Regions from separate parts of the Cronobacter condimenti 1330 genome, predicted to be linked through region 3. Evidence: predicted binding sites of a transcription regulator. Region 3 holds the regulator's gene; each other region holds the start of a gene.
The links. Region 3 encodes Fur, which represses iron uptake genes when iron is present. Its sites were predicted from a motif close to ATAATAATGAGAACNACTATCAA; they were not measured.

Region 1: AFK62_RS10680 (TonB-dependent siderophore receptor) is a predicted target of Fur. The motif match lies at 7,530-7,552, and genes of this name have one in related genera.
Region 2: feoA (ferrous iron transporter A) is a predicted target of Fur. The motif match lies at 4,838-4,860, and genes of this name have one in related genera.

The regions. Positions count from the first base shown of each region.
Region 1 covers NZ_CP012264.1:2,336,239-2,346,332, forward strand. Annotated here, with positions in the region: gene trpD (bifunctional anthranilate synthase glutamate amidotransferase component TrpG/anthranilate phosphoribosyltransferase TrpD) at 1-635, shown strand, start outside; gene trpCF (bifunctional indole-3-glycerol-phosphate synthase TrpC/phosphoribosylanthranilate isomerase TrpF) at 639-1,997, shown strand; gene trpB (tryptophan synthase subunit beta) at 2,010-3,203, shown strand; gene trpA (tryptophan synthase subunit alpha) at 3,203-4,012, shown strand; gene AFK62_RS10660 (hypothetical protein) at 4,315-4,542, shown strand; gene ompW (outer membrane protein OmpW) at 4,683-5,315, opposite strand; gene AFK62_RS21185 (YkgJ family cysteine cluster protein) at 5,598-6,005, shown strand; gene AFK62_RS10670 (YciC family protein) at 6,030-6,773, shown strand; gene AFK62_RS10675 (septation protein A) at 6,828-7,364, shown strand; gene AFK62_RS10680 (TonB-dependent siderophore receptor) at 7,597-9,786, shown strand; gene yciA (acyl-CoA thioester hydrolase YciA) at 9,967-10,094, shown strand, end outside.
Region 2 covers NZ_CP012264.1:4,038,015-4,048,108, forward strand. Annotated here, with positions in the region: gene AFK62_RS18595 (SDR family oxidoreductase) at 1-414, opposite strand, end outside; gene AFK62_RS18600 (FadR/GntR family transcriptional regulator) at 650-1,408, shown strand; gene greB (transcription elongation factor GreB) at 1,499-1,972, shown strand; gene AFK62_RS18610 (Tex family protein) at 2,084-4,408, shown strand; gene feoA (ferrous iron transporter A) at 4,961-5,185, shown strand; gene feoB (Fe(2+) transporter permease subunit FeoB) at 5,212-7,527, shown strand; gene feoC ([Fe-S]-dependent transcriptional repressor FeoC) at 7,527-7,763, shown strand; gene AFK62_RS18630 (YdgH/BhsA/McbA-like domain containing protein) at 7,797-8,066, opposite strand; gene bioH (pimeloyl-ACP methyl ester esterase BioH) at 8,151-8,930, opposite strand; gene gntX (DNA utilization protein GntX) at 8,970-9,647, shown strand; gene nfuA (Fe-S biogenesis protein NfuA) at 9,706-10,094, shown strand, end outside.
Region 3 covers NZ_CP012264.1:1,305,301-1,315,394, reverse strand. Annotated here, with positions in the region: gene speF (ornithine decarboxylase SpeF) at 1-1,271, shown strand, start outside; gene potE (putrescine-ornithine antiporter) at 1,265-2,584, shown strand; gene pgm (phosphoglucomutase (alpha-D-glucose-1,6-bisphosphate-dependent)) at 2,720-4,360, opposite strand; gene seqA (replication initiation negative regulator SeqA) at 4,385-4,930, opposite strand; gene ybfF (esterase) at 5,114-5,881, shown strand; gene ybfE (LexA regulated protein) at 6,010-6,291, shown strand; gene fldA (flavodoxin FldA) at 6,453-6,983, shown strand; gene fur (ferric iron uptake transcriptional regulator) at 7,274-7,726, shown strand; gene AFK62_RS05985 (helix-turn-helix domain-containing protein) at 8,036-8,647, shown strand; gene AFK62_RS05980 (beta-N-acetylhexosaminidase) at 8,709-10,094, opposite strand, start outside.

The DNA of each region.
Region 1 (10,094 bases), 1.0 Mb from region 3:
TGCTTGCCGCCTTTGGGATTAACCTTGAGATGAACGCCGATGCCTCGCGCAAGGCGCTGGATGAACTGGGCGTTTGCTTTTTGTTCGCGCCGAAATACCACACCGGCTTTCGCCATGCTATGCCGGTGCGCCAGCAGCTGAAAACCCGCACGCTGTTTAACGTACTCGGACCGTTGATCAACCCGGCGCATCCGCCGCTGGCGCTGATTGGCGTCTACAGTCCTGAGCTGGTGCTGCCGATTGCTGAAACCCTGCGTGTACTCGGTTACCAACGCGCGGCGGTCGTGCACAGCGGCGGCATGGATGAAGTGTCGCTGCATGCACCGACGCAGGTGGCGGAGCTGCGTGAGGGCGAGATAGTCAGCTATCAGTTAACCGCCTCTGACTTCGGTCTTGAGCCTTATGCGCAGGCCGATCTGGCGGGCGGCACGCCGGAAGAAAACCGTGACATTCTGAGCCGCCTGTTACAAGGTAAAGGCGAGCGCGCTCACGAGGCCGCCGTGGCCGCCAATGTCGCGATGCTGATGCGTCTGCACGGCAAAGAGGATTTACAGGCCAATGTGCGCAATGTGCTTGAGGTGCTGCGCAGCGGCGCCGCTTATGACCGCGTAACCGCACTGGCAGCGAGAGGATAAAAGATGGAAACCGTTTTAGCGAAAATCGTCGCCGATAAAGCGCGCTGGGTGGAAGCCCGTAAGGCACAGCAGCCGCTGGCGAGTTTTCAGAATGATGTCGTGCCAGCCGGCCGCCGCTTTTATGATGCGCTGCATGGCGCCCGCACTGCGTTTATCCTGGAGTGCAAAAAAGCGTCGCCATCCAAAGGCGTGATCCGCGACGATTTCGACCCGGCGCGTATCGCGCAGGTATATAAGCATCACGCCTCGGCCATATCGGTGCTCACGGACGAGAAATATTTCCAGGGCAGCTTTGATTTCCTGCCTGTCGTGAGCGCCATTGCTCCCCAGCCGGTGCTCTGCAAAGACTTTATTATCGACCCTTATCAGATTTACCTGGCGCGCTTTTACCAGGCAGACGCCTGCCTGCTGATGCTTTCGGTGCTGGATGATGACCAGTATCGCCAGCTGGCGGCAGTGGCCCATAGCCTCAGCATGGGCGTGCTGACGGAAGTCAGCAATGAAGAAGAACTGGAGCGCGCCATTCGTCTGGAAGCAAAAGTGGTGGGTATCAATAACCGCGACCTGCGCGATCTCTCTATTGACCTTAATCGCACCCGCGAACTGGCGCCGCGGCTTGGCGCTGGCGTGACGGTAATCAGCGAATCCGGCATTCATACCTATGGTCAGGTCCGTGAGTTGAGTCGTTTCGCTAATGGCTTTCTGATTGGCTCCGCGCTGATGGAGCATGACGATTTAGACCTGGCCGTTCGTCAGGTGCTGCTTGGCGAAAACAAAGTGTGCGGACTGACCCGCGCACAAGATGCGCAGCGCGCTTTTGAAGCGGGTGCCGTTTTCGGCGGGCTGATTTTCGTCCCCTCGTCGCCCCGCGCCATTAACGATGACCAAGCCCGTGCGGTGATTGCCGCCGCCCCGCTGCGCTATGTCGGGGTGTTCCGCGATGCGCCACTTGAGGACGTCGTCGCCAAAGCAAAGGGGTTGTCACTGGCCGCCGTCCAGCTTCATGGCGACGAAGACCAGACCTATATCAGCGCCCTTCGCGCCAGCCTGCCGGAAACGACGGGTATCTGGAAAGCGCAAAGCGTCAGCCATGTGCTCCCAACCCGCAATCTTCAGTATGTTGACCGTTACGTGCTGGATAACGGCCAGGGCGGGAGCGGCGCGCGTTTCGACTGGTCGCTACTGGAAGGCGAGACGCTTGATAACGTCATGCTGGCGGGTGGACTCGGCGCAGATAACTGCGTGCAGGCCGCACAGCTTGGCTGCGCGGGACTTGATTTTAACTCCGGAGTGGAGAGCGCACCGGGCATAAAAGACAGCGAAAAACTGGCGGCGGTCTTCAGAACCCTGCGGGCTTACTAAAGGAAAAAGATGATGAGCACACTGTTAAACCCCTATTTCGGCGAATTTGGCGGCATGTATGTGCCGCAGATCCTGATGCCCGCCCTGCGTCAACTGGAAGAGGCGTTTGTCAGCGCCCAGAGCGACGCGGAATTTCAGGCGCAGTTTACCGATCTCTTAAAAAACTATGCCGGGCGCCCGACGGCGCTGACGAAATGTCAAAACCTTACCGAAGGTACCCGCACCACGCTTTATCTTAAGCGTGAAGATCTGTTGCACGGCGGCGCGCACAAAACCAACCAGGTGCTGGGGCAGGCCCTGCTTGCCAAACGTATGGGCAAAACGGAAATCATCGCCGAAACCGGCGCCGGACAGCACGGCGTGGCGTCTGCACTGGCAAGCGCGCTGCTCGGCCTGAAATGCCGCATTTATATGGGCGCCAAAGATGTCGAGCGCCAGTCGCCAAACGTGTTTCGCATGAAGCTAATGGGCGCAGAGGTCATACCGGTCTACAGCGGCTCGGCGACGTTGAAAGATGCGTGTAACGAGGCGCTTCGCGACTGGTCCGGCAGTTACGATCGCGCGCATTATATGCTCGGTACCGCGGCTGGCCCGCATCCATTCCCGACCATCGTGCGTGAATTCCAGCGCATGATAGGCGAGGAGACTCGCGCGCAGATCATGGAAAAAGAAGGCCGTCTGCCGGACGCTGTCATCGCCTGCGTCGGCGGCGGCTCTAACGCCATCGGCATGTTCGCGGACTTTATTAATGAAACGAGCGTGGGGCTTATCGGCGTCGAGCCTGCGGGCCACGGTATCGAAACCGGCGAGCACGGCGCGCCGCTCAAGCATGGCCGCGTAGGCATTTACTTCGGCATGAAAGCGCCGATGATGCAGACCGATGACGGCCAGATTGAAGAGTCCTACTCTATTTCTGCAGGGCTCGACTTTCCGTCTGTCGGTCCGCAGCATGCGTACCTCAACAGTACCGGACGTGCGGAGTATGTGTCGATTACGGATGATGAGGCGCTGGAAGCCTTTAAGACGCTCTGCCGTCAGGAAGGGATTATCCCGGCGCTGGAATCCTCCCACGCCCTCGCCCACGCGCTGAAAATGATGCGCGCGGACCCGGAGAAAGAGCAGTTACTGGTAGTCAACCTGTCCGGGCGCGGCGATAAAGATATCTTTACCGTTCACGATATTTTCAAAGCACGAGGGGAAATGTAATGGAGCGTTATCAGCAGCTGTTTGACCGCCTGGCAGCCCGTAAGGAAGGCGCGTTTGTTCCCTTTGTGACGCTTGGCGATCCGTCGCCTGAAGTGTCGTTACAGATTATCGATGCGCTTGTAGAAGGCGGTGCCGACGCGCTGGAGCTGGGCATTCCATTCTCCGATCCGCTGGCGGACGGCCCTACCATTCAGAGTGCGACGCTGCGCGCTTTCGCCGCAGGCACTACGCCGGATCAGTGCTTCGAAATGCTGGGCGCTATTCGCCAGAAATACCCGGCGCTGCCCATCGGCCTGTTAATGTACGCAAACCTGGTATTTAGCCGCGGCGTTGACGAATTCTACGCGCGCTGCGCCGCTGTGGGCGTCGACTCCGTGTTGGTGGCCGATGTGCCGGTGGAAGAGTCTGCCCCGTTCCGCCAGGCGGCAATGCGCCATAACGTGGCGCCGATTTTTATCTGCCCGCCGAATGCCGATGACGACCTGCTACGTCAGATTGCCTCGTATGGCCGCGGCTATACGTATTTGCTGTCGCGTGCGGGCGTCACGGGTGCGGAAAATCGTGCCGCGCTGCCGCTCAATCATCTCATAGCGAAACTGACTGAATACCACGCCGCGCCGCCGCTGCAGGGGTTTGGGATTTCAGAGCCCGCACAGGTGCAAGCCGCGATTGCCGCAGGCGCGGCGGGGGCAATTTCCGGCTCAGCGATCGTGAAGATCATCGAGAATAACCTCGACGATCGCGCCGCGATGCTGGACGCCTTAAAAGCGTTTGTCCACGACCTTAAAGCGGCCAGTTTGCCTGCGTAAACCCGTTTGACGACAAAAAAGCGCGAGCGATCGCGCTTTTTAAATCCCTGCTAATCAGTCACATCCAGAGTTCCATTCATAAAATCCCCTGTGAGTCCAGCGATACGATCTGATTTTGAGCAAAATCTTAAGGCACGTGTCGCATTCCTGACCAAAACTTAAACTCAAGACAACGAAGCCTGGCCGCAAACGACAGCAACTTGCGAGCCCGCCTTAAAAGGAAACGGCAGGTTTCGTTGGTATAAGCGTTGGAGCCACCCGCAACGGCACAGACGCCGCCCCGGCAAGGCCGCCGGAGGACGATGTGGCAACTGACTTCAGACCATAAACCGCGTGAAAACGTAACGCGCAATCGCAACCAGCGTTGTCTGGCTCGGTTACGGGAAAGGGTGGAGGTGAAGATGATTAACCAGCATATGATGAACAAAGCTCGCCGTGCAGCTCGTGAAGCGTTAACCAAAAGAAATGCCCGCAAATGGGACGAAGCCAACCGCATTATGCGTCAAGCCGCCGCCAGCGCGTTTAACTGAGACGCTGAAGCTCGTGTCCGCAAGCCTTGCACGCGGTCACATGCGAGTCGCCGGTTTACCATTTCACCCGGCAGCAATAAAAAACCAACCTTTCGCGGTTGGTTTTTTATTGCTGATGCCTTAAGACGGGCGTCGCTTGCTTAAAAACGGTAACCCGCCGAGAACATAAATACCCACGGATCGAGGCGAGTATCGATGCTTTGCTGTTGACCGCCCGCTTTGAATTTCACCGTCGTGTCGATATCCATGTACCAGACCGACATGTTAATCATCCAGTCTTTATTCACCATATAATCGAGACCCACCTGCCCCGCCGCACCCCAGGAATCCTCCAGGCTCAGATCGCTCAGACCGTTTTTCTTGCCGGTGTCGTTAAAATCTTCGTCGAAGAAAGTGGTGTAGTTAATCCCAGCACCAATATAAGGACGCAACTTGCTTTGCGAATCGCCGAAATACCACTGCGCCATTAACGTGGGCGGCAGATGATGAACCGTCGCGATGTCTCCGGTCGCGCCGAGCCCGACTTTATGGCGGAACGGCGTGGCCGCCAGAAGCTCAACGCCAATATTATCGGTCGCCATATACGTAAAGGTCAGGCCCAGTTGCGTATTGTTATTAACCTTAAAACCGCCCATACCCAGCACATTGTCTGAGCCTTCTGACGGACGAACCGTCGCCGTACCGGCGCGCATAAAGAAATCACCTGCCTCATGCGCCGAAGCCATACCTGAAAAACAACCCGCTAACGCCAGCGCCACTATGAGTTTTTTCATTCCCGTTTCCCTTCTGTGGTTTTATTTGCCGGGTGAATATACTCACTACGAGTTAGGAAGTGATCCAACGCAGATCACATTCAGGACGCTAATTTAACATTCATTGATCTGAATTAATTTTTACCCTTACTGCGGCTTCGATGAATTTGATTTCAGGTCAATTTTTGCCTGCCGCCACGCCAAAAATATTCCCCTTTTCCCCTCTTGAAAGTCATCCCGGAGGGGAATAATTTAACTTCTTCACAATTTTGAAACGATACGTTGTTTAGTTGCAGGTGAATGATGAGCGATCTCAACCCGTGCATGACGTGCGGTGCCTGTTGTGCTTTTTTTCGTGTCTCTTTCTACTGGGCCGAGGCGGATGACGCGGGCGGCCTTGTCCCGGTTCATCTCACTGAGCCGTTAACCCCTTTTCTGCGCTGTATGTGCGGCACTAACCAGAAACAGAGCCGTTGCGTAGCGCTCGAGGGTACGCCCGGCGAGTCGGTGCGTTGCACCGTTTATGAACATCGTCCATCGCCATGCCGGGAGTTCACGATGTCTGGCGAGGGCGGCGTGGTGAACGAGGCGTGTAATCGCGCCCGCGCCCGTTACGGTTTGCCGCCGCTTCCTGACAATTCCTTACCTGTCGCGCCCCTTTACAACGCTGCCACTGCGCCATCATCCAGGGTACAATTGCCGGCGGAATAATATCTGCCAACCCAAGGAGAGTGCATGTCTATCACGGCAAAATCCGTTTACCGTGACACGGGTAATTTTTTTCGCAATCAGCTCGTAACCATCCTGCTGATTGCGCTGCTTTGCGCCTTTATTTCTATGATTCTTGGCCGGGCGTTTACACCGGATGCCGATCAACTCGCTATCCTCAGCGAGGGCGATGCGCTAAGCAGCAGCGCCAGTCTGTTTGAACTGGTGCAAAACATGACGCCGGAACAGCAGCAGGTATTGCTGAAAGCTTCGGCGGCCTCCACCTTTTCCGGGATGTTCGGCAATACCTTACTGGTAGGCGGCGTGCTGCTGCTGATTCAGGCGGTCTCTGCCGGGCAAAACGTCAGCGCGTTGCGCGCCATTGGGGGTGCCGCACCGATGCTGCCGCGCCTGTTTATCCTTATCTTCCTGACGACATTCCTGGTGCAGATGGGTATTTTGCTGGTGGTGGTCCCAGGCGTGATCCTCGCCATTGTGCTGTCGCTGGCACCGGTTATTCTGGCGCAGGATAAAGCGGGTATTTTTGCCTCAATGCGCAACAGTATGCGTCTCGCGTGGCGGAATATGCGTCTGGTCGCGCCGGCAGTTTTGGTGTGGTTGCTGGCCCGAACCGCCCTGCTGATGTTTACGCCCGCCTTTGCCGCGCTGACGCCGCAAGTAGGCGCGGTTGTCGCCGGGACGTTGAGCAACCTGTTGACCGCGCTGCTCCTCATTTATTTATTCCGGTTATATATGCTTATCCGGGAATAACCTTTTTTGCCCGGGCGCGGCGATCGTGCGCGGGCCTCTTGATGGAACCGATGTATGAAGCAGTTACTCGATTTTTTGCCGCTGATTGTCTTTTTTGTCGTTTATAAGCTGCACGACATTTTCTGGGCAACCGGGGCGCTGATTGTGGCCACCGCCCTGGCCGTGATTTATAGCTGGTATAAATTCCGCAAAGTCGAAAAAATGACGCTGGTGACCTTCGCCCTGGTCGCGGTGTTCGGCGGGCTGACCATTTATTTCCACAATGCGGAATTCATTAAGTGGAAAGTGACCATCATTTATGCGCTCTTTGCCGGTGCACTGCTGATTGGTCAGTGGGTCATGAAGAAACCCTTGATTCAGAGCATGCTGGGTAAAGAGATAACGTTACCGGCGCACGCCTGGTCTCGTCTTAATCTCGCCTGGGCGCTTTTTTTCATTGCCTGCGGCCTGCTTAATATTTACGTCGCGTTCTGGCTTCCGGAAGCGGTCTGGATGAATTTCAAAGTATTCGGCATTCCTGGCCTGACGCTGGTCTTTACCCTGTTGAGCGGCGTTTATATGTATCGCCATATGCCGCAAGAAGACAAATAACACCCGCGCAGCCCTTCAGTAAAAACGCCCCTGAGCTTACGCCCGGGGGCTTTTTTTTGCGTATTTCAAACCATTTACCCACACTTTTTTCAAGGAAATACAATGCCCTGCGCAATTATTACCCCATTGTGGAGAAATCATGGAGAATCACAATTATATGTTGTAATGATAATTGTTATCATTATCATGCAGGCGAGTGATTACATTTCTACACAATATGGAATAATTGATAATGTTTGAAATAAAGCATGACATTCGCAAGCCATTAGCACTGGCAGTGGCCTCGCTCATCGGAAGCGGCGCCTGTGCCGCACAGGCAGAAAGCATGGACGGCGGCGACGTCATGGTGGTGCAGGCCACCGCCGAACAGGCGCTTAAACAGCAGCCCGGTGTTTCCATTATTACTGCTGATGACATTGAGAAAGATCCTCCGGTCAACGACCTTTCAGACATTATTCGCAAAATGCCGGGCGTTAACCTGACCGGTAACAGCGCCAGCGGCAGTCGTGGCAACAATCGCCAGATCGATATCCGTGGTATGGGGCCGGAAAACACGCTGATCCTCGTCGATGGCGTCCCCGTCACCTCTCGTAATGCGGTGCGTTACAGCTGGCGCGGTGAGCGTGATACGCGCGGCGATACCAACTGGGTGCCCGCGGAGATGGTAGAACGCATTGAAGTTTTGCGTGGCCCGGCGGCGGCACGCTACGGCAGTGGTGCGGCAGGCGGCGTGGTTAATATCATTACCAAACGTCCTACCAACGACTGGCACGGCTCGTTTTCGCTTTTCACCAACCAGCCTGAAAATGATAAAGAAGGCGCAACCCGACGCGCCAATTTCAGCCTGAGCGGCCCGCTGGCGGGCGATGCGCTGACCATGCGTCTCTTTGGCAACCTCAATAAGACCGATGCTGACGATTACGATATCAATACCGCACAAAATGGGTCTTATGCCGCCGGTCGTGAAGGCGTGCGTAACAAAGACATCAACAGCGTGCTGTCGTGGAAAATCACGCCTGAACAGATCCTTGATGTTGAATATGGTTACAGCCGTCAGGGCAACATCTACGCAGGCGATACACAAAACAGTAACAGCGACGCCAGCGCTGACGGTCTGGTGCCTTCACTTTACGGGCACGAAACCAACCGCATGTATCGCCAGAGCTATGGCATTACGCATAACGGCATCTGGGACTGGGGTCAGTCAAAGACCGGGTTTTATTATGAAAAAACCAATAATACCCGCCTTAAGGAAGGCACCGCGGGCCGCTATGAGGGCATGATAACCGACGAGAAATACAGTACCAGTCGGCTTGAAAACTACCGCGCCAGCAGCGAAATCAACGTGCCACTAAACCTGCTTGTTGAGCAAACCATGACGCTGGGTGCCGAATGGGATCGCGAAGCGCTCAACGATCCGGCGTCTATGCAGTCCACCAATGCCAGCAACATCACGATTGGCGGTGTCTCCGGTAATGCCGCTTCCCGTAGCAGTAAAAACAGCGCCACCCTCGCCGCCGTCTATTTTGAAGACAATATCGACGTGCTGCCCGGCACTGTCGTGATCCCGGGCCTGCGTTACGACCATCACAATCAGTTCGGTGGTAACTGGAGTCCGAGCCTGAACCTCTCTCAGGAGCTTACCGATAATGTCAAACTTAAAGCCGGTATTGCACGTGCCTTCAAAGCGCCAAACCTGTATCAGTCGAGCAAAGGTTATCTGCTCGCTACGCGTGGCAACGGCTGCCCGATTGGCGTAAACGGCAGTTGCTACCTGCTGGGCAATGAAAATCTGAAACCGGAAATCAGTATTAATAAAGAGATTGGGCTGGAATATACGAAAGACGGCTTTGATGCAGGCGTGACGTGGTTTCGTAACGACTACCAGAACAAAATCGTCTCCGGCGATCGCGTACTTGGTTACGCCTCTAACGGCAATAATATTTTGCGCTGGGAAAACGGCGGTAAAGCGATTGTAGAAGGGCTCGAAGGTAATCTGACGATCCCTCTGGTGCAGGATGCGTTGAACTGGCGTACAAACGCGACTTATATGATTAAATCGGAGATGAAAAAGAACGGGAATCCGCTGTCAGTCATTCCGAAATATACCGTCAATACGATGCTGGACTGGCAGGTGAACGATAAACTCTCCACTAACCTGAACTGGACGTTCTATGGCCGCCAGAAGCCGCGTCAGGCCGCAGAGATCCGTGTGGAAGGTGATGGTAATCTTTCCCGTAAAGAAGTGGGTGCGTATTCCATCGTCGGTGTCGGCGTCAATTATGAACTGACCAAAAATCTGCGCCTGAACGGCGGTATCAGTAACCTGTTCGACAAAACGCTTTATCGTGAAAACGAAGGCGCATCGACCTATAACGAGCCAGGCCGCGCTTACTATGCCGGTGTGACCATGTCCTTCTGATTGCTGTTTTGCAGGGAGGCATTCGCCTCCCTTTTTCATGTGCCAGGGATAGCCCCCTTTTCTCTCTTCTTTTCCTGCCTTCACCCCGCCATACGTAGTGTTATCATCTTGTCGCTCCGCGTCCTTCAGGCATTGCCCTCGCGCGGATCCGGTAACTGCTAACCACAATTGAGAAGCCCCATGACGACAGAGCAAACCTCGCCGCAAGGCGAACTGGTGTTACGTACGCTGGCCATGCCCGCGGATACCAACGCAAACGGTGATATTTTTGGCGGCTGGCTGATGGCGCAGATGGATATTGGCGGCGC
Region 2 (10,094 bases), 1.6 Mb from region 3:
CGGCACGCCTTTTACGCTGGAGGCCACGGACGACATATTGATGATTGACCCGCCGCCCTTCTCAAGCATGCCCGGCAAAAAGGCGCGAATGGTGTGGAACATGGCGGTAACGTTAAGATCCAGCGCAAACTGCCATTCCTGCTCGCTGCATTCCAGAATCGAGCCGCTGTGCACCACGCCTGCGCAGTTAAACAGGACGTCAAGCGGTCCCAGCGTTTGCGCCGCGGCGGTAATAGCGGCGGCATCGGTGACATCAAGCTGTAGCGGCGTTATGCCTTCAAGTGCGTTAAGCGCCGTCACGTTAATATCGCTTGCGATAACCTCTGCGCCAGCGGCGGCAAAGCGCCGCGCGCTGCTATAACCAATGCCCTGTCCTGCGGCGGTGATAAGGACGCGTTTCCCGGTAAGATCCATGGTTTTCCTCTGGTCTAAAGGACTAATGGTCAGGCCATTAAGAGGAGTCAAAGGCCTGACCTTTAGCATGACAAATCAGGCGTAACCCGCTATCGTGAACCCAGAATGTTGCAAAAACGCTCGGCTTTATGCGTTTTGATTAACTATTTATTTACACCGCGATAACTAATACTCAAGCGCGTTGACTGATATTTGTGCACTTAATCACTGTCTATGACGTGAGCAAAGGTGAACCATGCCGATTACTCGTCTCGAAAACCCGCGTATTTACAGGCAGATAGCTGACCAGCTGCGGCGGCTTATCGAAAACAATGAATTTCCGCCCGGCAGTCGTCTGCCTTCGGAGCGCGACCTGGCGGAGCAGTTGCAGGTCAGCCGCGCGTCGGTGCGCGAGGCGCTGATCGCGCTGGAAGTGATAGGCCTGGTGGATGTGAAAGTCGGCAATGGGGTTATCGTTAAAGCCCGCACGCCGGACATCGCGCCGCGCGAGCCCGTCATGGCGCAGGCCGGGCGTAACCAATGGACGGAAATCGACGACGAACTGGATATCGATCTCGATTTTAACGCCGAACTGCCGCCGTTTTCGTTGTTGCAGACGCGGCTGTTGATCGAGCCGGAAACGGCGGCGCTGGCGGCTCGCCACGCAAGTCCCGACGAGCTCGCCGCGATTCGCGCCGCCTTTGAGCAAAACTGCCGCGACAACCGCGCCGGCTCGGACACGCATCCCGGCGATCGGCTGTTTCATATTCGCATCGCCCAGGCGAGCGGCAACCCGGCGTACGCCTTTATCATCGGCCACCTGCTCGGGCACCGCTACGGCAGCATGTTCCGTATGCTGCAACGCCACTACACGCCGGACGATATGCCGCACCGCTCAGAACAAGAGCATCGCGCGATTCTGGACGCCATTGAAGCCCGCGACGTGCGCACAGCCCGCCGCGCAATGAAAGCGCATCTCGATCAGGTCATCGCTATTTTTACCCGCAGCCAGTGAGCGCGGTTATCTTTCAGGGCGCGGGCGCTTCACATTCGCAACCGCGCCCGCTAAGGTACGGACGTTAAAATTGTCAGCGAAGGCCAGTCGATGAAAACGCCGTTAATTACCCGCGAAGGTTACGAAAAACTCAAAAAAGAACTCGACTATCTGTGGCGCGAGGAGCGGCCTGAAGTCACCAAAAAAGTGACCTGGGCGGCAAGCCTTGGCGATCGCAGCGAAAACGCCGATTACCAGTACAACAAAAAACGCCTGCGCGAAATCGATCGCCGCGTGCGCTATCTCACCAAATGCCTTGAGCACTTAAAAATCGTCGATTACTCGCCGCAGCAGGAAGGTAAAGTCTTTTTCGGCGCCTGGGTTGAAGTCGAAAACGACGACGGCGACGTAAAACGTTTTCGTATCGTCGGTTATGACGAGATTTTTGGTCGTAAAGATTACATCTCCATAGACTCCCCCATGGCCCGCGCGCTGCTCAAAAAAGAGGAAGGCGACGTGGCGACCGTACAGACGCCGGGCGGCGAGGCCACCTGGTATGTCAACGCTATCGAGTATGTGAAGTAACCCCACCGGATAGCTCCGAAACCCGCCACGGGCGCGGCTACGGCTGGCATTTTTACCCTTCAGTCCGTATAACTGTGCCCTGACTTTTTGTACTTAACAGATGATATTGCCATGATGAATGATTCGCTCAGTCGTATTATCGCCAGTGAGCTTCAGGCCAGAGCCGAACAGGTAGACGCTGCCATTCGCCTGCTTGATGAAGGGAACACCGTGCCGTTTATTGCACGTTATCGTAAGGAGGTCACCGGCGGTCTGGACGACACCCAGTTGCGTCAGCTGGAGACGCGTCTGGGTTACCTGCGCGAACTGGAAGAGCGCCGCGCGGCTATCCTTAAATCGATTGCCGATCAGGGCAAACTCACTGATGAACTTCAGGCGGCCATCACTGGCACCCAGAGCAAAACCGAGCTTGAAGATCTCTATCTGCCTTACAAACCGAAGCGCCGCACCCGCGGGCAGATAGCCATTGAAGCCGGCCTTGAGCCGCTCGCCGAACTGCTGTGGAATGACCCCTCCCACGAGCCAGAAGCGGAAGCAGCGAAATTTATCGACGCTGAAAAAGGCGTGGCTGACACCAAAGCGGCGCTTGATGGCGCGCGCTATATCCTGATGGAACGCTTCGCCGAAGACGCGGCGCTGCTCGCCAAAGTGCGTGACTATCTGTGGAAAAACGCACATCTGGTTTCGGCCGTCGTGCCAGGCAAAGAGGAAGAAGGCGCGAAATTCCGCGACTATTTCGCCCACCACGAACCGATTTCCACCGTGCCCTCGCACCGTGCGCTGGCGATGTTCCGCGGACGTAACGAAGGCGTATTGCAGTTATCGCTCAACGCCGATCCGCAGTTCGACGAGCCGCCGCGTGAGAGCTACTGCGAGCAGATCATTACTACGCATCTGGGGCTGCGCCTGAATAACGCACCCGCTGATAGCTGGCGTAAAGGTGTGGTGAGCTGGACCTGGCGTATTAAGGTATTGATGCATCTGGAAACCGAGCTGATGAGCACCGTGCGCGAACGCGCCGAAGACGAAGCCATCAATGTGTTTGCTCGCAACCTGCATGATCTGCTGATGGCCGCACCTGCGGGCCTGCGCGCCACGATGGGCCTCGATCCGGGCCTGCGTACCGGCGTGAAAGTCGCGGTGGTGGACGCCACTGGCAAACTGGTCGCCACCGATACCGTTTACCCGCACACCGGACAGGCGGCGAAAGCAGCGGTGGTTATCGCAGCACTGTGCGAAAAGCATAACGTGGAGCTGGTCGCTATCGGCAACGGCACCGCATCACGCGAAACCGAACGTTTCTTCCTTGATGTGCAAAAGCAATTCCCTAAAGTGACCGCACAGAAGGTCATTGTCAGCGAGGCGGGCGCGTCGGTGTATTCAGCCTCTGAACTGGCGGCGCAGGAGTTCCCGGATCTCGATGTCTCGCTGCGCGGTGCGGTCTCTATCGCCCGTCGTTTGCAGGACCCGCTGGCGGAACTTGTCAAAATCGACCCGAAATCTATCGGCGTGGGCCAGTATCAGCATGATGTAAGCCAAAGCCAGCTGGCGCGTAAGCTGGATGCGGTGGTGGAAGACTGCGTGAACGCAGTGGGCGTTGACCTGAACACCGCCTCAGTGCCGCTGCTGACCCGCGTGGCAGGCCTGACGCGCATGATGGCGCAAAATATTGTGTCGTGGCGCGATGAGAACGGCCAGTTCCGTAACCGTCAGCAGTTGCTGAAAGTGAGCCGCCTGGGGCCGAAAGCCTTCGAGCAGTGCGCGGGCTTTCTGCGTATTAACCATGGCGACAACCCGCTTGACGCCTCGACCGTTCACCCGGAAGCGTACCCGGTCGTGGAGCGTATTCTGGCGGCGACGGAACAATCGCTGCGCGATCTCATGGGCAACAGCAATGCGCTTCGCAACGTGAAGGCGGTTGATTTTACCGACGAGCGTTTCGGCGTGCCGACCGTGACCGACATCATCAAAGAGCTGGAAAAACCGGGCCGCGACCCGCGTCCCGAATTCAAAACGGCTCAGTTCGCTGACGGCGTGGAGACAATGAACGATCTGCAACCCGGTATGGTGCTGGAAGGCGCGGTGACCAACGTGACTAATTTCGGTGCGTTTGTGGATATCGGCGTACATCAGGATGGCCTGGTGCATATTTCCTCGCTGTCCGATAAGTTCGTTGAAGATCCGCACACCGTGGTGAAAGCGGGCGATATCGTGAAGGTGAAAGTGCTGGAAGTGGATTTGCAGCGTAAGCGCATTGCGTTGACGATGCGTCTGGACGAGCAGCCGGGCGAAGGCAACGCGCGGCGCGGTGGCGGCAATAACCGCGAACCGCAGAACCGCCCGGCGCAGAACCGTAAACCCCAGCGCGAGAGCGCAGGCAGCGGCAACAGCGCCATGAGTGATGCGCTCGCCGCCGCGTTCGGCAAGAAACGCTAAACGTTGCGACATAAAAAGGCCGGGACACCGGCCTTTTTATTGTCTTATACCGGCGCGTGGCGCTCCGCTTCCCTACGCTGTAATGTCCCCGTTTTTTCTTTTTTACGGTAAGTAAGCGCCAGCGCATCCGCCTTTTTACTACCGCCTCACGCGCGGTTTCCCAGAAAGACTCGCATTAAAACGGCATACCCGGAAATAAATACAAATATGTTCGCGGTTACATTTTTCATTTAAATAACAATTCCACTTAATAAATAACACTGCGCCCGTGAAAATGAATAAACACACGACCATCATTAAATTTAACTCAATGAATAATAAAGATTAAATAAAGGGAGAACGTTTACCGAAACGCACACTGCCCTGTTTTTTTGCGCCAGAACAAATAAAGCTCAAAAATTGTCGCGGCGCGTCAATATTGCATTGAAGATAAAAACCATTCTCATTACCATCTTAAGCAGATAAACAATCCTTTCCCGCGCAATAATCGGCCCCGGCCGTTGTATAGCCACGGTTCTCCGCCGCTGAGCGCATCCGGAATAAGCAGGTTTTATGCAATTCACGCCTAACAGTAGCTGGAAAATAACCGGTTTCGCCCGGGAGATCAGCCCGGCCTACCGCCAGAAATTATTGTCGCTCGGCATGCTGCCGGGTTCGTCGTTTGAGGTAAAACGTGTCGCGCCATTAGGCGACCCGGTACATATCGAGACCCGACGTGTAAGTCTGGTGCTGCGAAAAAAAGATTTGGCGCTGTTGCAGGTTGAAGCGGCCCGCTGACCTCTCTTTGTCTTGAGTTTATGCAAATGAAAAAATTAACCATCGGCTTAATCGGCAATCCTAACTCCGGCAAGACCACGCTGTTTAATCAGCTCACCGGCGCGCGTCAGCGCGTGGGCAACTGGGCGGGCGTGACGGTGGAGCGCAAAGAGGGCAGCTTCGCGACCACCGACCATCAGGTCACGCTGGTCGACCTTCCGGGCACGTATTCTCTTACTACCATTTCCTCCCAGACCTCGCTGGATGAGCAGATAGCCTGCCATTACATTCTCAGCGGCGAGGCGGACATGCTGATAAACGTGGTGGATGCGTCTAACCTTGAGCGCAACCTCTACCTGACGCTGCAACTGCTGGAACTTGGCATCCCCTGCGTGGTGGCGCTGAACATGCTGGATATCGCCGAAAAGCAACATATACGCATTGATATCGACGCGCTGTCGGCCCGCCTCGGCTGCCCGGTCGTGCCGCTGGTTTCCACGCGGGCGCGCGGTATTGACAGCCTGAAAATGGCGCTGGACCGCCATCAACGCAACCAGGATATGGAACGCGTCCACTATCCCGCTCCGCTCTCCGCGGCGGCGGACACGCTGGCCGCCGCGATGCCGGACGACCTGTCCGCGCAGCAGCGCCGCTGGCTGGGGCTGCAAATGCTGGAAGGCGATATCTACAGCCGCAGCATCGCAGGCGCAGGGGCCGCGCGGCTCCCGCAGACGCTGGCGCAGCTTGAAACCGAACTTGATGACCCGGCGCTTTATATTGTCGACGCGCGCTATCAGAGCATCTCGGCCATTTGCGACGCCGTCAGCAACAGCCTTACCGCCGAGCCCGCCCGGCTTACCGCGGCGATTGATAACATTATCCTTAATCGGTTTCTGGGTCTGCCGGTCTTTCTCGGCGTGATGTACCTAATGTTCCTGCTCGCCATTAACATCGGCGGCGCGTTGCAGCCGATCTTCGATGCGGGCTCGGTGGCGATTTTCATTCACGGTCTCCAGTGGGTTGGCTATACGCTGCATTTCCCGGCCTGGCTGACGCTTTTCCTCGCGCAGGGGATCGGTGGTGGCATCAACACTGTTTTGCCGCTGGTGCCGCAAATCGGCATGATGTATCTGTTCCTGTCGTTTCTTGAAGATTCCGGCTATATGGCCCGCGCGGCGTTTGTGATGGACCGTCTGATGCAGGCGCTGGGGCTGCCAGGTAAATCATTCGTGCCGTTGATTGTCGGCTTTGGCTGCAATGTCCCGGCGGTGATGGGCGCACGCACGCTGGACGCCCCGCGCGAACGTCTCATGACCATCATGATGGCGCCGTTTATGTCCTGCGGCGCACGCCTGGCCATTTTTGCGATCTTCGCTGCGGCCTTTTTTGGTCAGGAGGGCGCACTGGTGGTCTTTTCGCTCTATCTGCTCGGTATCGTGATGGCCATTCTGACTGGCCTGATGTTGAAATATACGATCATGCGCGGCGAAGCCACGCCGTTTGTAATGGAATTGCCGGTGTACCACGTGCCGCACCTGAAAAGCCTGCTGCTGCAAACCTGGCAGCGTCTGAAAGGGTTTGTGCTTCGCGCCGGGAAAGTCATCGTGATCGTCAGTATTTTCATTGGTGCGCTCAATAGCTTCTCGTTTAGCGGCAAACCCGTGGACAACATCAACGACTCCGCGCTGGCTTCCGTGAGCCGTGTGTTGACGCCGCTGCTGAAGCCCATCGGCGTGCAGGAGGACAACTGGCAGGCGACTGTCGGCTTATTCACGGGTGCGATGGCAAAAGAAGTGGTAGTCGGGACGCTCAACACGCTCTACACCGCCGAAGATATCCACGAGGCGCCGTTTGACGCCGCCAGTTTTAGTCTCACCGACGAGCTGACCAGCGCGCTGGCTGAGACCTGGCAGAGCCTGAAAGACACCTTCAGCCTGAGCGTACTCGCAAACCCCATTGAGGCCAGCAAAGGCGATGGCGAGATGGCGACCGGCGCGATGGGCGTCATGAGTGCTAAATTTGGCAGTAACGCTGCGGCGTACAGCTACCTGGTCTTTGTGCTGCTCTATATTCCCTGCATTTCCGTGATGGGTGCGATTGCCCGCGAGTCGAGCCGCGGCTGGATGGGCTTTTCTATTCTCTGGGGGCTGAACATCGCCTATTCACTGGCGACGCTGTTCTACCAGACCGCGACATTCCAGGCACATCCGCTCTACAGCCTGACGGCGATGCTGACGGTGGTGCTGTTTAATGTCGTGTTGCTCACCGCGCTGCGCCGTGCGCGTAGCCGGGTAGATGTCAGCCTGCTGGCGCCGCGCCGTGAGGCCCGCTGCTGCGACACCCCTGCCGGGGAATGCCACTAATGGCGACGCTGATTCAGGTGCGGGATCTACTGGCGCTCTCAGGGCGTATGGACGCGCAGCGTATCAGCGAACAGCTCGCCGCGCCCTTGCCGCTGGTCAATGCGATGCTTAACCGGCTGGAGGCCATGGGAAAAGCTGAACGTCAGGAAGAGGAATTATCGGGCTGTCTGAGCGGCAGTTGCCGCGCCTGCCCGCAGGGCAAAGCCTGCCGCAAAGAGGTGTGGCGGCTGCGTTAGCAGTGAGGGCGGGCGCTATGCCCGCCTTTTTTCTTACTTGTAAACATCCGCCGTCGCGTGAATGTCTTTGCCGGTCTTCTCGCCGCTGGTGATGACATAATATTTGCCACCCATTTCATCGGCTTTCTTAACCAGTTCGGCTCTCGCATCCATCGGCGCGGTGCCTTGATCAGAGACGATCGTGCCAATTTTGGTGAGATTCATCTCTTTCACTTTATCTTTTTGCAGCTCTTCGGCCGCCAGCGCGCCAAACGACAGCGAACCCAGAACAACAGATAACAACATACCCGTGCGTAGTTTCATGTTTTTGGCTCCATACTCAGATGACTTGAAGGGGCGCAGAGAAAAACGCCCCGATAACAATGACATCTAAAGTATGGCGCGCTTTCAGCCATTTGCCAGGCGAGCCTTGAGCGCCAGCAGCGCATCGCAGAATTCACGCGGATGTGAGATGAACGGCGCGTGGGCCGCTTTCTCGAAAATGAGTGATTCGCTGGCAGGCCAGCGTGCATCGAGGAGCGCGGCGACATTGCGCGGCACCAACCCGTCGAGACGCCCGTACAGGCGTAAAAATGGCCCCTGCCAGACGGCGAGTGCCTCGCGCAGATCGGCGGTTTTCAGGATCTCCAGCCCGCCGTTTAGGACCTCGGCGCCAGGCATCGGCTGCGCCAGCACGATCGATTTCAGCACGCGCGCGTCCTGCCGCGCCGTCTCGGTTCCGAGCGTTTGCAGCGCCAGGAACCGCTCCACCGTACGCTGAAAATCCTCACTCAACTGGCGCTGGAAGCCACTTAGCACCTCTGGCTTAATGCCCGGCCAGTCATCATGCGCCTGAAAACAGGGCGACGAGGCGACGGTAACCAGCGCGTCGACCCGTGAGGGTGCATTCAGCGCCACCTGGCTTGCTACCAGTCCGCCGAGGCTCCAGCCCAGCCAGATGGCATGTTCAGGCGCGCGTTGCGCCACCAGGCCCGCCATCTCATCAAGCGTCAGCGCGCCAAACCCCTGGCTACGTCCATAGCCCGGCAGATCGACCAAATGCAGCGTAAAGTGCGAGCTTAATTCCTCTGAAATGCAACGCCACACTTCAGCATTCAGCCCCCACCCGTGCAGCAGCACAAGATGACAATTTCCTTCGCCCGTGGTCTGCCACCAGATGTCATTCATCCGTTACTCTTCTCATGATTGATGTACAAGGAGGTCGTCATGCTAGCAATACCAGGGATGTGTTGGCTATGCCGGATGCCACTGCGGGTGCCCGGCTGGGGAATTTGCTCGCGCTGTCAGCGGCTGCGACAGCTGCGGGTGTGCCCGCAGTGCGGGTTGCCCGCCGCGCTTGACACGCTCCCCTGCGGTCGCTGCCTGCAAAAACCGCCCGTCTGGCAGCGGCTTATCGCCGCGAGCGACTACGCACCGCCGGTAAGCGGCCTCGTGCATCAGTTTAAATTCCATGGTCGCACCGCCCTCGCTCCCGCCCTGGCCCGTCTGTTATTGCTAAAAGTGCTGGCCGCGAAACGCGCGGGCGCGCTGCCCGTGGCGGATATTATTATCAGCGTCCCTCTGCATCGCGCGCGCGCCTGGCGACGCGGCTACAACCAAAGCGCACTCCTCGCCATGGCATTGTCACGCTGGCTTGGGATACGCTACGCGGCAGGCGTAGTGGCGCGTATTAAAGCCGCTGCGCCTCAGCGGCAGCTCAGCGCCCGGCAGCGGCGCAGCAACCTGAAAGACGCCTTTCGGGTTGAATTACCCGTGACGGGTCTCCATATCGTTATTGTGGATGATGTCGTCACGACGGGCAGTACCGTTGCTCAGATCGCGCGCCAGCTCAAGCGCAACGGCGCGGCGACTGTCCAGGTATGGTGCCTGTGTCGAACCTTGTAGAGCCTCGATGATGGGCGTATTATAACCAAGTAAAATAGTCAACTATTAGGCCATTGTTATGATCCGTATTTCCGATGCCGCCCAGGCACACTTTGCCAAGCTACTGGCAAGCCAGGAAGAAGGGACGCAGATCCGCGTATTCGTTATCAATCCAGGCACCCCGAATGCTGAATGCGGCGTTTCCTACTGCCCGCCCGATGCTGTGGAAGCTACGGATACCGCGCTGAAATTCGACCTGCTCACCGCTTATGTGGACGAACTGAGCGCCCCGTATCTGGAAGATGCGGAAATCGATTTTGTGACCGACCAGCTGGGCTCGCAGCTCACGCTGAAAGCGCCTAACGCGAAAATGCGTAAAGTGGCGGATGACGCGCCGCTGATGGAGCGCGTGGAATATTTACTGCAATCGCAGATCAACCCGCAGCTTGCAGGCCATGGCGGGCGCGT
Region 3 (10,094 bases):
GCGACTACATCCTGTTTGACTCCGCGTGGGTCGGTTATGAGCAATTTATTCCGATGATGGCGCCCTGCTCGCCGCTGTTACTGACGCTCAATGAAAACGACCCCGGTATTCTGGTTACGCAGTCAGTGCATAAACAACAGGCCGGATTTTCACAAACCTCACAAATTCATAAAAAAGACAGCCATATCAAAGGTCAGCCGCGTTACGTGCCGCACAAACGCATGAATAACGCCTTTATGATGCACGCCTCCACCAGCCCCTTTTACCCGCTCTTCGCGGCCCTGGACGTTAATGCACGGATGCATGAAGGCGAAGGGGGACGCCGGATGTGGATGCGCTGCGTCGAATATGGCATTGATGCCCGCAAGCTGATTTTTGAGAACTGCAAGCTGATCCGCCCGTTTGTGCCGGAAAGCGTCGATGGTCTGCCATGGCAACGCTATGAAACCGCGCAGATCGCCGCCGATTTACGGTTTTTCCACTTCGTGCCGGGCGCGCGCTGGCACGCTTTCGACGGTTATGCGCCACACCAGTATTTCGTCGACCCCTGCAAACTTTTGCTGACCACGCCAGGCATCAACACCGAAACCGGCGAATATGAAGCGTTTGGCTTTCCCGCCGCCGTACTCGCCAGTTACCTGCGCGAAAACCATATTGTCCCGGAGAAGTGCGATCTCAACTCGATTCTGTTTCTGCTCACCCCAGCCGAAGAGATGAGCAAACTGCAACAGCTGGTTGCCCAGCTTGCGCGCTTTGAAAAACTGCTGGAGAACAATGCGCCGTTACGCGATGTGCTGCCTTCGCTCTGGAAACAACATCAGGCGCGTTATGACGGGTATACGCTGCGCCAGCTTTGTCAGGAGATGCACGACTTCTACGCCAGCCGTAACGTGAAGCAGTTGCAAAAAGAGATGTTCCGCAAAACCGGCTTCCCCCGCGTCGCCCTGTCTCCCCAGGAGGCAAATTACGCCTACATCCGTGGTGAGGTGGAACTCGTGCGTCTTGACCAGGCGGAAGGCCGTATCGCGGCTGAAGGCGCGCTCCCCTACCCGCCCGGCGTGCTGTGCGTTGTACCTGGCGAACAATGGGGCGGCGCGGCGCTGCACTATTTTCAGGCGCTGGAGGAAGGGATCAATCTGCTGCCGGGCTTCGCGCCTGAATTGCAGGGGGTTTATGTCGCAGAGAACGACGGACGCCGCCAGGTCTGGTGTTACGTGGTGAAGAAACAGCCTGCGCTGCAACCGCAGCGCCGCGCAGAAGGAGCATTATGATGAGCAAATCCAATAAAATGGGCGTCGTGCAGCTGACCATTTTGACGATGGTAAATATGATGGGCTCCGGCATTATCATGCTGCCGACCAAGCTCGCCGAAGTAGGAACGCTGTCCATTATCTCCTGGCTGGTTACCGCAGTCGGTTCAATGGCGCTGGCGTGGGCGTTCGCCAAATGCGGGATGTTTAGCCGTAAAACGGGCGGCATGGGCGGTTATGCAGAATACGCCTTCGGTAAGTCAGGCAATTTTATGGCTAACTACACCTACGGCGTATCGCTGCTCATCGCCAATGTGGCGATCGCAATCTCGGCGGTTGGCTACGGCAGCGAGCTGTTCGGCGTCGCGTTAACGCCTGTGCAAACCGGTATCGCCACGATGGGGGTGCTGTGGATTTGCACCGTCGCCAATTTTGGCGGCGCGCGTATTACCGGCAAACTCAGCAGTATTACCGTCTGGGGGGTGATTATTCCGGTGGTCGGATTGTCGGTGATTGGCTGGTTCTGGTTTAGCCCGTCACTTTATGCAGCCTCCTGGAATCCTCACCATATCCCGTTTTTCGAGGGCGTAGGCGCTTCTATCGCGATGACACTGTGGGCCTTTCTGGGGCTGGAATCGGCCTGTGCCAACACGGAGGTTGTAGAAAACCCTGAGCGTAATGTTCCGATTGCCGTCCTGGGCGGCACGCTGGGCGCGGCGGTGATTTATATTGTCTCGACCAACGTCATAGCCGGGATCGTACCGAATATCGAGCTGGCGCACTCTACCGCGCCATTCGGGCTGGCCTTCGCACAAATGTTTACGCCGGGCGTCGGGAAAATCATTATGGCGCTGATGGTGATGTCCTGCTGCGGCTCGCTGCTTGGCTGGCAATTCACTATCGCTCAGGTGTTTCGCTCTTCTGCCGACGAAGGCTATTTCCCGAAAATTTTTTCGCGCCTGAGCAAAGCCGAAGCACCAGTTAAAGGCATGCTGACGATTGTGATTATTCAGAGCGGCCTGTCGCTGATGACTATCAGCCCCTCGCTGAATAAGCAATTCAACGTGCTGGTGAACCTGGCTGTGGTGACCAATATCATCCCGTATATTCTGTCGATGGCGGCACTGGTGATTATTCAGCAGGTTGCGAAGGTGCCACCGCGCAAGGCGAAGCAGGCCAATCTGGTGGCGTTAGTCGGCGCGATTTACAGCTTTTATGCGCTCTATTCCTCAGGCCAGGAGGCGATGCTGTATGGCGCTATCGTCACCTTTATGGGCTGGACGTTATATGGACTGGTGTCACCGCGTTTTGAATTAACGAATAAACACAGCTAACGCCAGAGCTAAAATAGCTACGCTACGAGTGATTAACAGGCTTTATAAAACAAAACGGCAACCGTGAAGGTTGCCGTTTTTTATGGTGCCAACCTGCGTCGCATGAACACAGGACGGATGCGTTCAGAACATGACTCAGGCGTTCTTCAGCACTTCGCTTACAATCTCGACCGCTTCTTTCTCGATCTGTTTGCGATGGTCTTCACCAAGGAAGCTTTCGCAATAGATCTTGTAGGCGTCTTCGGTGCCGGAAGGACGGGCCGCGAACCAGCCGTTCTCGGTCATCACTTTCAGGCCGCCGATGGCTGCGCCGTTACCGGGAGCGGCAGTCAGGCGCGCCGTGATCGGGTCGCCTGCAAGTGTGCTGGCGCTGACCATTTCCGGAGACAGTTTAGACAGCGCGGCTTTCTGCGCGGAAGACGCCGACGCCTGCAGACGGTTGTAGCTCGGCGCGCCAAAACGCGCGGCCAGTTCGTCATAGTGCTGCTGCGGGTTTTTCCCGGTCACCGCGGTGATTTCTGCGGCCAGCAGGCACATGATGATGCCGTCTTTATCGGTGGACCACGGCGTGCCGTCAAAACGCAGGAAAGACGCGCCTGCGCTCTCTTCGCCGCCAAAGCCGAAGCTGCCGTCGTAGAGACCATCTACAAACCATTTGAAGCCTACCGGCACTTCCACCAGCTTGCGGCCCAGCGCATCCACGACACGGTCAATCATCGCAGACGACACCAGCGTTTTACCGACGGCCACGTCCTGACCCCACTGCGGGCGATGCTGGAACAGGTAGTTGATGGCTACTGCCAGATAATGGTTCGGGTTCATCAGACCCGCCGGGGTCACGATACCGTGGCGGTCGTAATCCGGGTCGTTGGCGAAGGCCAGATCGAATTTATCGCGCAGCGCCAGCAGGCCCGCCATCGCGGATTCCGAGGAGCAGTCCATACGGATAGCACCGTCTTTATCAAGGTGCATAAAGCGGAAGGTTTGGTCCACCTGGTCGTTAACCAGCGTAAGGTCGAGCTTGTAATGCTCTGCGATGCGCTTCCAGTATTCGATACCGGAGCCGCCCAGCGGATCAACGCCAAGTTTCAGGCCCGCTTTCTGGATAGCAGCCATGTCGACGATTTCCGCCAGCCCTTCGATAAACGGCTGCACCAGATCTTTTTCCTGAATGCGACCGCTTGCCCAGGCCTCGTCCAGAGAAAGACGTTTCACGTCTTTCAGGCCGTCGGACAGCAGCGCGTTGGCGCGGTTTTCGACTACTTTGGTGACGTTGGTATCAGCCGGGCCGCCGTTAGGTGGGTTGTATTTGATGCCGCCGTCGTCTGGCGGGTTGTGAGACGGCGTGATAACAATGCCGTCTGCCTGTGCGCCGCCACGTTTGTTGTGCTCAAGGATGGCATGAGAAACCGCAGGGGTCGGCGTGTAACCGTTGTTATCCTGCACGATGATATCGACGCCATTCGCCGCCAGCACTTCCAGGACGGAGATAAACGCAGGCTCAGAAAGCGCATGCGTGTCTTTACCGACATAGCACGGCCCGGTGATGCCGTTTTTCGCACGATCTTCGGCGATCGCCTGCGCGATAGCCAGGATGTGCGGCTCGTTAAAGCTGTGGCGCGCGGCGCTCCCGCGATGGCCGGAAGTCCCGAACTTCACCGCGTGTTCCGCATTGCCCACTTCCGGCTTCAGCACGTAGTACTGCGCGGTCAGCTGGGCGACGTTGATTAAATCACTCTGTTGTGCAGGCTGTCCCGCACGGTTATTGACTGCCATGGCCTGGTCCTTCTGACGCAAGAGTTAAATGGTGCCGCAAACCTTCTCAATCAATTCCGCCGGGAACTGCATGGTCTGCATGATGTGTTCGATCATGCTGCATTTGCGGCCTGTATTCGTGTTCGTGATAACCCAGTACGGGGTACCCGGCACGTGGCGGGGTTTCGTCTGGTTGCCACTTTGCAAAAGCGTTTGCTCGTCGCCCGCAAAATAAACGCGGGTGCGACCGTGTAAGGATTCGGTCGCGTCGGCAAACGCGTCTGCATCCAGTGAGTAAAGTGTAGACAGCACGAGCATAAAACGATTGACCGCGCGTTTTTGTTCGGCGTATTCATCCGAAAGCAGCAGCTCGCGCATGGCGCGAACGCGGTCTCGCGCCGGGTTGGCTGGCGTTTCAGCCGCGGGCGCGACGGTTGCGGGAAGCTCTGCTTTGGCGGGTGTAGCGGCAACGTGCGAGGAGGCGGAAAATTTCAACATGCGCCGTAAAATGTCGGACGCGCTTTCGCCAATATGCAGGGTATGGCTCGCAATGTAGCGATACAGCTCGTCATCAACTTCAATCGTTTTCATCTTAATCCAGTGCGATATCTTTTCTGAATACAAGTCGTTGGGATTATAGAGTTAAAACCCAACAGCGGATAGCGTCAAACCAGGAAGGCCGCAAAAGTCGGAATTAACTGGAACCTTGCAGCCGGGCGGCAGAATGGTCAACATGATAACCTAACCTGTCAGTCGCCAAAAAAGAACTTTGCCATGAAATTAAATACCCGCACGCAATCTGCGCAACAACCGACTCAAAATACACCGATTGTGCTTATTCACGGCCTGTTCGGGAGCCTCGATAACCTTGGCGTGCTCGCTCGCGATCTGGTGCAGGATAACGATATTGTGCAAGTCGATTTGCGTAATCACGGGCTGTCTGAACGCAGTGAGACGATGGATTATCCGGCGATGGCGCAGGATATTCTCGATACGTTGGATGCACTCGGACTCAATAAGGTGATTCTTATTGGTCATTCGATGGGTGGCAAAGCAGCCATGGCAGTGACTGCCCTTGCGCCGACACGCATTGAAAAACTGGTGGCGATTGATATTGCGCCAGTGGATTACCAGGTGCGACGTCATGATGAGATTTTCGCGGCGGTGAATGCCGTCATTGATGCCGGCGCGACCTCACGCCAGCAGGCGGCGGAGATGATGCGCCAGCATATTGCCGAAGAAGGGGTAATTCAGTTTCTGCTGAAATCCTTTGCTGATGGCGAGTGGCGCTTTAACGTGCCGGTGCTGTGGGATCAATATTCGCAGATTGTCGGCTGGCAGACCGTCCCGGCCTGGCATGGTCCTGCGTTGTTTATTCGTGGCGGAGCATCGCCTTATGTTGAAGAGCAGCACCGCGAGGCGCTGCTGGCGCAATTCCCGCAGGCCCGCGCGCACGTTATCGCGGGGGCCGGTCACTGGGTTCATGCCGAAAAACCGCAGGCGGTGGTACGCGCTATCCGTCGTTTTCTGGAAACTGATTAAAAACAGACCGACCGGTGCCGTTGCGCGCCGGATGCGTTGGCGCGCTTCGCTGCCTGATGTATGATGGCGCGCTGAAATACCGCCGGGCCCCGCCACGGCAGCCTGTTTCCCCTGTCTATACTCATACCATGGCAAAAGAACAAACGGACCGCACAACGCTCGATCTCTTCGCGGATGAACGCCGTCCGGGCAGACCGAAAACCAACCCGCTGTCGCGCGACGAACAGCTGCGCATCAATAAGCGCAACCAGCTTAAGCGCGACAAAGTTCGCGGGCTTAAGCGCGTGGAGCTAAAGCTGAACGCTGACGCCGTGGATGCGCTGAACCATCTGGCGCAGGCGCGCAATATCAGCCGCAGCGAGCTGATAGAAGCCATGCTCCTCGCTCAGCTGAAAGCCTTGCAGGAGTAAGGTCTGGTCTGAAAATGCCCCCAACGAACGGGGCAATGTAGCAGAGTGTGCACCCGGCGCCTGATACCGTTTCCGCACCTTCTTCTGTTCTGCTATGATTGCCCTATCTGTGGGCGTTATGCCAGCACCATCACATTTAGATTCAAGAGGTTATTCTTCTTATGGCAATCGTAGGCATCTTTTTCGGCAGCGACACCGGCAATACCGAAAATATCGCAAAAATTATCCAGAAACAGCTCGGGAAAGACGTTGCTGAAGTGCATGACATTGCTAAAAGCAGCAAAGAGGATCTGGAAGCGTTCGATATTCTTCTGCTTGGCATCCCGACCTGGTACTACGGCGAAGCGCAGTGCGACTGGGATGATTTTTTCCCGACGCTCGAAGAAATTGATTTCAACGGTAAGCTGGTCGCCCTTTTCGGCTGCGGCGATCAGGAAGATTACGCAGAATACTTCTGCGACGCACTGGGCACCATTCGCGATATTATCGAACCGCGCGGCGCAACCATTGTGGGCCACTGGCCGACTGCAGGGTATCACTTCGAAGCGTCTAAAGGCCTCGCGGATGATGACCATTTCGTCGGCCTCGCCATTGACGAAGATCGTCAGCCGGAAATGACCACCGAACGCGTGGAAAAATGGGTGAAGCAAGTTTCCGAAGAGCTGCATCTGCAGGAAATCATCAACGCCTGATGGTAAACGGCGCGGGCGGTGGCTCGCGCCGGTTGATAGATAAGAACAATGAAAATAATTGCTACAAATTTTTAACTTTCCCTCACTAAGCTGTACAATGTCTTCCTTAATTATCAGTCCTTCCATGCCAAAAACGCTGGCGGGTCCACGATTTTTAAGCTCTTTTTTGCCGGACGCTTGCGGTTTTCATTTAGGCATGTCAGTTCTATAATGAGACGCATTCATCTACGGCGTATCCGATGTATCGCTCCCTGCTGGAGCGAGTCGTTAAGCAACAGGACAGATTCCGCATGACTGACAACAATACCGCATTAAAGAAGGCCGGCCTGAAAGTCACGCTTCCTCGATTAAAAATCCTCGAAGTGCTGCAGGAACCGGTCAATCATCATGTCAGTGCGGAAGACCTCTATAAGCGTCTGATTGACATGGGTGAAGAGATTGGCCTTGCCACGGTCTATCGCGTACTTAACCAGTTCGACGATGCCGGCATCGTCACCCGTCACAATTTCGAAGGTGGTAAATCCGTTTTCGAGCTGACGCAACAGCATCATCACGATCACCTGATTTGCCTCGATTGTGGCAAAGTGATCGAATTTAGCGATGACTCTATTGAAGCCCGTCAGCGTGAAATCGCGACGCGTCATGGCATCCGTCTGACTAACCACAGCCTCTATCTGTATGGTCACTGTGCGGATGGCGACTGCCGTGAGAACGAACACGCCCACGAGGTCGGCGGGAAATAATTCTCGTCACACCGCATGAATCCAAGCCGACACCTGTCGGCTTTTTTATTGCCCGAAAAGACAAATGTCTTATTTTGGATAAACATCCTCAGCGCCAGTATTTTAATACAGAGTACAATGCACAATTAAACCACATATATTTTATTAAATAGAAATTCAGAAAAGATAAATATCTTTACTGGTCAATCAGTTAGCTATCGGATTATCCTGCAAATTCCTTTTATCCATCCAGCCCCTTATTGCAGCAATAAAAAAGCATCCATTAAGATACAGCAACGACATAATTTTATTTTAACTAAGGTAACCAATATGGTCTTACCCTCTAAACCTCTTGCTGAGATTTATCGCATTGCTGATATTTTTAATAGCTACGGAAACTGGTCTCGGGCGGAGAAAAATACGCTTATCCCCTTGCGGGACGGGGAAATCTGTATCATTCGCGGTGGTCAGTTCTCTCTGATGCGCCAAAGTGACAGGCTGCTACTGGAAAAAAGTAGCGCCCCTTCAGTTCTGGGGCTGGCGCGGAATTTAGGTAAATCGCAATTCGCGAAATTACAAGCTGATTCAGAATGTCATTATCAGTTAATCCCATTTGATTATTTCCTACAGGAAATTGAAAAACATCACTGCCAGTTACATCTGTTAATTTTGTCCTCATGGATAATCAATATGCTTTGCTACCGCGAAGAAATTATGCTCGGCAGAAACAGCTACAGCATGATTAAAGCCAATATTGATTGTCTGGCGGCGATGGACGATTTCATGCGTAACCGCATTAACGTGGCCGACTATATTGTGAAAAAAACCAATCTTTCCCGCAGCATGGTGATGAAAACCCTGTCGCAACTGCGCGGTGCGAAAAATATCGAGATAAGCAAAGGCAAACTGGTTGCCGTTCACCATTTGCCTGATGTGTTGTAACGCCTGGTGTCGTTAAAACGAAAAAGCCAGCCCGAGGGCTGGCGTTGTCATTATAGTGCCGTTAAGGCTGTACGTGTTCTGTCCGGCTATAGCGCTTACCATCAACGCTGACGCTACGTATGAGCACCGGCCCTGCCACGTGTGGCGGTCGTGCGGCGTCATAACGCTGCCAGCGCGCGCCACTGTCTGTTGAATATTCAACGCTCACGCCTGGCAGACTTGTATTCATTTCAAGCACGCCCGTGTTGATACGCGCGCCTGGCACTGGTAAACGAAACTGCACGCCAGCTTTTTCAAGCTTAGCCAGTTCACGGCGGCCCACCACGTTCGCAAAGCGCGTCCAGTCGTCATGTAACGCGCGGGTATTAACATGATGGGTTTCACCGCCTTTGTATTCACGGCCAGCCTGATAATCCTGCTCCCAGGCGGCCCGATGCCAGGCGCGCTCCGCCACGGCCAGCAAGCGTGGGTACATCATGTATTCCATCTGTTTATCCGTGCGTACAACCTCACTCCAGAGTTGCGCAGAAAGTCCGTAAGCGCCCGGCCAGGGCTTATCTGACTTCGCGCTAAACGCACTGCCATCGCGATCGACCGACGTTTCCGCGTTTTGCGGCAGGTTATCTGGCGCAAAACTGAAAATTTTGCGCTCATCGCTAAACCGTGTGCCCCAGTAATACCCACTTTCCGCCGGATTAACCTCATTTGGAAAATCGAGGTAAACATAATCCGGATTCGAGACCACGACGCGAAAGCCTTTATTCGCCCAGTCGTTAACCGTATCAAAGCCGCCCCAGTAGAGCGTATCCCAGAAGTTAACGTTGACCTGTGAGGTGGCGAAGGCGCTGGCGCCTCTCGCATCCTTGAGGCCATCCTGCCATGCCTGCATGGTGTCGATGCCGTGCGCTTTCACAAGCTTACTGACCTCAATGGCAAAATAGCTGGAGAGATGTTCCACGTCGGCAACCACACCGTCCTGCACGCGTTTTTGGCAGACCGGGGAGCGCGCCCACGGCTTGTCCTGACGGCTTTGGTCGATAACGCCCTTCCCGGCCTCCGGTTTCGTCTTGTCGGTATACCCCGCACCCAGATAGATGTTTTTCGCTTCATCACCGCCGAAATGCCATGTCATGAGCGGCTGCCCGGCCTCTTTGTGCATTTGCTGGATCTCCCCTATCACTTTATCCACAAAATGGCGCGACGAATCGAGACACGGATTGAGATAACCGGTGCGGTTGTAATACTGCACGCCAGTGGTGACTGACGTATCCTGGGGGTCGAGGAGACGGTATGCGTTCGCCTCCTGCAGCTTTCCGGCTTTCGACAGACGGTCGTAGCGCGCTTCCATCGCCATCACCGCCGCGCGGGCATGCGCGGGCATATCCATTTCCGGTATCACCTCAATCTGGCGTGCCGCGGCATATTTCACTATCTCAATGTAATCGGC